DNA from 2 places in the Nitrospira sp. Nam80 genome. Region 2 is predicted to be linked to the other one. Evidence: riboswitches for the same ligand, from Rfam matches in the RefSeq annotation. Region 2 holds a riboswitch; the other holds the start of a gene.
The links. A riboswitch is a leader RNA that binds a small molecule or an ion and turns the genes downstream of it on or off. The one in region 2 is predicted to bind cobalamin.
Positions count from the first base shown of each region.

Region 1: linked by a shared signal. The riboswitch ahead of ACWGXE_RS20305 (ABC transporter substrate-binding protein) and the one ahead of ACWGXE_RS10780 (TonB-dependent receptor) in region 2 are both predicted to bind cobalamin.

Region 1 covers NZ_OZ224216.1:4,338,506-4,341,635, reverse strand. The annotation lists gene ACWGXE_RS20310 (BACON domain-containing protein) at 1-873, shown strand, start outside; cobalamin riboswitch at 955-1,123, shown strand; gene ACWGXE_RS20305 (ABC transporter substrate-binding protein) at 1,214-2,143, shown strand; gene ACWGXE_RS20300 (FecCD family ABC transporter permease) at 2,245-3,130, shown strand, end outside.
Region 2 covers NZ_OZ224216.1:2,293,055-2,296,184, forward strand. The annotation lists gene ACWGXE_RS10780 (TonB-dependent receptor) at 1-1,655, opposite strand, end outside; cobalamin riboswitch at 1,687-1,932, opposite strand; gene ACWGXE_RS10785 (ABC transporter ATP-binding protein) at 2,375-3,130, opposite strand, start outside.

The DNA.
Region 1 (3,130 bases), 2.0 Mb from region 2:
ACGGCTCCCGGGGTATCGCGACTTATCTCCGTTCCTGTCATGGTGACGGTGACGCAGGCCGGAACTCCATCACCTACGCCGCCGGCTCCCATCTCACCGCCTCCGACGCCCCCGTCACCATCTCCGGTTCCCCCTTCTCCACCTCCGCCGGCACCGCCATCGCCGCCTCCGGCTCCGCCGTCGCCACCACCGGTACCCCCGACGGCGCCCGGTTTACAATCGAATATCACGGCGTCTCCAGGTGCTCTTTCTGCAACCGTGGCCAAGGGACAGAGTGCGACGCTCACGATAAATCTGCAGAAGACCGGAGCCGATCCGCATAACTGGGAACCGACGTCCAGTGTTCCGTGGATCAGCTTGTCTCCCAGCTATGGCAGCATCAACACGATTACGACCGAATTGGACCAACTGCAGGTCACGATCAACACGGGGAACCTTACCGTCGGTACGAACCACGCCTTGGTCTATATCTGGGACACTGCCCCGGGGCTGTCACGTCTTGTGACGGTCCCCCTGACCGTAACCGTGACTCCGGGCGGCGGCACCACACCGCAGCCGTCTCCGCCTCCAGTTCCACCGGTTGATCCCAATGGCCAAGTCGCGCCGCCCCCGCCGCCGCCCCCGCCAGTCCCTCCGGTGAACGGCGTGGCGACGGTGACATGGTCTGCCAACAGTGAGGCGGATCTGGCCGGATATAAAATTTATGTGGGCACCACGTCCGGCGTGTATACGCGAACCATTGATGCCGGCAACGCCACTTCTTATGCGATTACGCTTCCCAAAGGCGTGACATACTTCTTCGCCGTCACGGCCTATGACAGGTCGGGGAATGAAAGTGCGCGTTCCGGCGAATTGAGCCGGAGTCTGTTCTAGGTGTGCGAAGGCTGCGCGATGTGTCATCGCGCAGCCTCATTCTCTTCCTTGACTTCACCCCCTGCTCTCCTCTACAGTCCGCCTCCATATAAGGCTTCGGTTAAGGGAAGAGGGTGGAATTCCCTCACGGTCCCGCCGCTGTAACTGGGAACAACACCGTTGCATGTCACTGTCGCCCTGCGCGATTGGGAAGACGCGGGTGCTTGGTTGATCCAGAAGTCAGAAGACCTGGCCGAAGACTGCGACCACTATTCCCTCGTGGGGTGGGGAATGAGGCGAGGACGAAAAGCCTGGTGCAGTCCTCCGGGTCTTGGCTCAACAGCCCCCCAGGACTTCGTTCTTGCGCCGTATCGGATTGTTCCTCTACCTTTGTGTCCTTCCGCTGGTACCGGCGGCTCACGGCCTCGTGTGGGTCCCTCCCACGGCGGCGACTGAGTCCCGCTCATTCACCGACGACCTCACACGAACGGTTCTCGTGCCGGCTACGCCTTCACGCATCATTTCGCTTGCCCCCAGCATAACCGAAATGTTGTTTGCCATCGGGCTTGATCGCGAGATCGTGGCCGTGACGCCGTTTTGCGATTTTCCGGCGGCCGCCGCCGGACGACCCCAAATCGGATATGCCAACCCCAGTCTTGAGCAGATCGTCGCGCTGAATCCAGATCTGGTGATTGCGCCTGCCGATTTCCTGCACCCCGCGCTAGTCGGGAAGCTGGAGCAACTCAGGATCCCCACGCTCGTGCTGAGCGCGCGATCCCTGAAAGACATCGAGCAGCATCTCCGGCTCTTCGGCCTGGTCTTCAACCGGCCTTCGCAGGCGGAGGCAGTAGTCAATGCCATGCGGCAACGGATGGAGACGGCAAACGCGCGAGTCCGGAAGCTGAGGCCTGTCCGTGTGCTGTATGTGCTGAACAGCCGGCCCCTCATAACCGTGGGGCCCGGGAGCTATATTCATGAATTGCTCGAACGGGCCGGCGGTGTAAATATTGCCGCCTCTGCGGGGACGGCTTACCCGAGAATCGGCATGGACACGGTGGTGGTGGGTGACCCCGAGATCTTGCTGTTTCCTGCGGGAAAGACGGAATCGGTGCCGGTCGCCGATCGGGAAGCGTGGAAGCGGTGGACCGATATGACGGCGGTCCGAACCGGCCGGCTCCATACCGTTTCGTCCGATGTCATCAATCGTCCGGGCCCCCGTATCGTCGAAGCTTTGGAGGAATTGATCAGTATTGTTCATCCGGCGGCGGATCAATCGAGGCCCTCACGGTGAGCAACGAAAAGCCTTTACTGCAAGAACGAACAGCTCAATCCCATTGGAATGTGCCGCATGCGGCTCGTTCAGGGGGTGGATGTGAATCCGGTCGTCCCGCCATGCGGGCTCGACGCGTGTTGTTCTTCCTCGGCCTCTCTTCTGTCGCCGGACTTGCCGTATGCCTCCAATTCGGGGCGCAGCACATCCAGGCGACGGAAGTGGTGCAGGCGCTGCAGCGAGCCGCGGCGGAAGACGAGTGGACCGTTCGAACCATCGGCACAACCGGCGTCATTCTTTTTCAGGTCCGCCTGCCGCGCGTGTTCCTGGGTTTTCTGGTCGGAGCCAGTTTGGCGGGAGTCGGCGTGACATTGCAGGCTCTCATGCGAAATCCGCTGGCCGATCCCTATGTCTTGGGGGTCTCCAGCGGCGCGGCGCTTGGAACGTCCCTGGCCGTGCTGTTCGGCATCGGCACGTCCATGGTTGCCGTCACGACGCTTCCTCTCTGCGGATTCGTCGGAGGATTGCTGTCTCTCGGAATTGTCTATGGCCTAGCGGCCCATCGCGGTCACTTGTCGGTGCATAGCCTCTTGCTGGCAGGCGTGATCTTGAACGCGATCTTCAGCGCCTTGATCATGTTCCTCACGTCGATTATGGAACCGAATCGCTCGTTCGGCATGATGGCCTGGCTGATGGGCTCGCTTACAGGGGACGGAACTCACGGCTTGACGGCCGTGTCGCTGTACCTCATCGGAGGTTTACTGTTATTGATGCGGGAGAGCCGGGGGCTCAACATGATGGCGTTGGGTGAAGAAGTGGCCGGTACACTCGGGGTCTCCACAAGATCGGTGACGCGGCGGCTTTTTATCCTGACCGCTCTCATCACCGGCGCGGTGGTGTCACTCAGCGGCATGATCGGATTTGTCGGCATGGTCGTTCCCCACGCGGTCCGGCTTGTACTCGGCGCCGATAATCGGGTCTTGCTTCCCGCATCGATCTTGAGCGGCG
Region 2 (3,130 bases):
TAATTGATGATCCCTTCCAAGTATTGGTTCAGACGTGCCTTCACCGTTCCCTCGACGCCCCGGCGCCGCGTCTTATCGACGTTCCGGTTCTGGCCGTCGCCGAAACTGAAATCGCAGAGTTGGCACGTAAAAAGAATCTCGTCGCGAGTGTCGATCTGAAACAGTCCCAGGGCCGCCTCCCCCCATGTGCCGAGGGCCGTCTTTGCCCCGATCTCATAATTGCGCGTCTTGACCGGCTTCAAGTTCGGATTGGAGCCGAACGACGCGAGCGCAAACAGCTCCTGGAACGTCGGCACGCGAAATCCTTCGGTATAGTTGAAATAGACGCTCGTGGCCGGCGTCACCAGATAGGTGAGCCCTCCTCGCGCGGTCGTACGATTGAATCGCCGGGCTCCGTCATTGGCCGGCGTGATATTATCGCCGAAACCGATTTGATCGTGATCATAGCGGGCGCCGCCGGTCAGGATAAGGCGTGGCGTGAGATGCACCGTATCTTGAACATAGAGTCCGGTGCTGTCTTCGTTGGTGGAATCGACATTGGGAAAGACGCCGGGGAACCCGATAATCGTGGCGGCCAGCCGATTTCCGAAGTCATTCCGCTGGTACTCCCCTCCGAGCACGAGCTGATTGCGAAACCCCAACGGCGCGGACTCCTGCGTCAATTGAGCCGTCGCGCCTTTAGATTCCGTTTTTGTCAGCCGATTGCTGATCGAGGTTTGCCCGACCGTGAAGAGCTGTTGATTCAGATGGCGATAGAAGGCGTTGACATTTAGGGCGAACCCGAATGGCAGCGCCTGGCGCCCCACAAACCGAACGACGTTCGTTTCCTTGTCGTCAAAATCGCCGGGCGTGAAGTTCGCCTTGCGATCGAAGGCGGCCAGGCTCAGCGGCAGGGAGCCCGCTTGCAAGAGATGGTCGGTGACATAGGTATATGAAATGGAGAGATCCGTGCCGTCGGTCGGTTGGTATCCGATCTTGCTGAAGAATCGAGAGAGGCGCGCGTCGGACTGGTCGCGAAAGCCGTTTTCGGTCTCTCGGGTGAAGCTGGCAAAGTAATCAAATTTGCCGATCGGCCCGCTGGCGGTCACGTTGTAGCGTTCGCGATTAAAGCTGCCGAACATAGTTTCGCCGGTCACCTGCCGCTTTTCCGCCCCCCGCTTGGTGACGATGTTGATGACGCCGCCGAGAGCGTTTTTCCCGTAGATTGCGGCGTTGCCCGGCAGAATTTCGATCCGCTCGATTGATTCGAGCGGAATGAGATCAAAGTTGACCGTGTTGAAATCCGGCTCGTTCATCCGCTGGCCGTCGACGAACACCATGGTGGAGGGGACCGGTTGTCCGTTGAAGCCGCGCAAGTCGATCGTCTGTTGGAAGGCATTGCCGACTTGATCATACATCACGATGCCGGTCGCCCACTGGACGGCTTCCTGAATGGATTTGGCGCCGGTCTTTTTGATGTCCTCGGACGTGATGATGCTGATTTTGGCGGGCAGCTCTCTGGCGTTGACCGGCGAATCGGGAAGTCTCGTGCTGGTCACGACCACTTCTTTGGCTTCGATCGTCTCATCTTCCCGCGCGTCGGCAGGAACGGCCTGGAGAAGAAAACCCAGGGCGATGATCGCGCACGGATACAGGCTGGTCCATCGTGGTTTCACGGCCCATTGTCCCTTTCGCTCGAAGGGCTGAATGGAATAAGTTCGACAACCGGATCTCCTGACTTGCGGATCAACGCGTCCTCTGCGCCTTCCCAGTGGACCTGTTAGGCGTGAAGGTCGTCGTAAGCAAACAAACTCCTCACGCTTACGCCCTCACGCCCCACGATCCATACCAGTGGCCTGTGCAGAGTTACTTCCCGCTTACAGTGGCGGCACCGTGATGGCTTCACACCATCTTCCCCGATTCGTGAACGTTCCTTTACATACTCCCTTGTCGGTTAGAAGGCGGTACCCCAATCCCCATTGATACGCCGAGAGACCGGTACCTGATCTTTCGGCAAGCGCGGCGAATCGGCATTGACTTAGCCCGCATTATTCATGATCGCTTCTACATTCATGATCGCTTCTACTGCAACTGCGGATACGCCGCTACGACAAGCCTGGCCGTGAAGCCGGTGGCAAAAAACCTCTCCGCCGCGATTTGATCGAACGCGGCGGGTCAAGCGAAGCTTGGTATGGCGGGCGGGCTCGCCGCTCGGTGGCTCCAGCCAGCTCACCGTCTCGCTGGCGCGCACAAACGTGGCGCTCGTTCTTCCTCGCGCCGTGCGCCCCTCAACATCCACCATTTGGGAGTATGCTTCGGGGCCCTTGCATCTCCACGCGCCCATCTCGCCTAGCGTCTCCGCAGGTACGTGACGAACCGTCATGAATAATGCGACTCAGGATGTCGCCCGGCCCGGCAAACTCACTCGCGGGAGGCCGGTCTCGGGATGACAATCGATCAACATCCGGCACCCGTAGACCGGCTCAAGTACCTCCGCGCGGAGTACCATGGCCGGATGATCCATGGCCGCCAGCCGGCCTTGGTCCAACAACAGCAGTCGGTCGCAATACTGGCTCGCTAAGTTCAGATCGTGCGAGACAAGGATGATCGTCAGGTTCCGGTCCTGAACCAGAGTGGAGAGAATGCGGCTGATTTCGAGCTGATAGTTCAGGTCAAGGAACGCCGTCGGCTCATCGAGCAACAGGATTTCTGCTTCCTGCGCCAGCGCCCGAGCGATCAGCACGCGCTGCCGCTCGCCACCGGACAGGGCGATGATCGACTTTTCGGCCAGGTGGAGAACGTTGAGCCGGTCCATCGCATGATCGGCGGCGGCATAGTCGTCCTTTCCCTCCCAGCCCCAGAGGTCCCACAAGCCGGTGTTTCTATGCGGATAGCGTCCCATGAGAACGATATCTCGGACCGTAAAGGGAAAGGTTGCCTGAAACTCTTGCGGCACATACGCCAACATCTTGCCAATCGTGGTCCGCGACAGAGCCGCGAGAGGCCGGCCAAAGAGAGAAATCGTTCCCTGCGGTGGAACGAGGATCCCGGCCAGGAGCTTCAGAAACGTGCTTTTCCCCGACCCATTGGGGCCGATGACCCCCACTATCCGGCCAGCCGAAATCGTGACGGTGAGGTGATGGAAGACAGG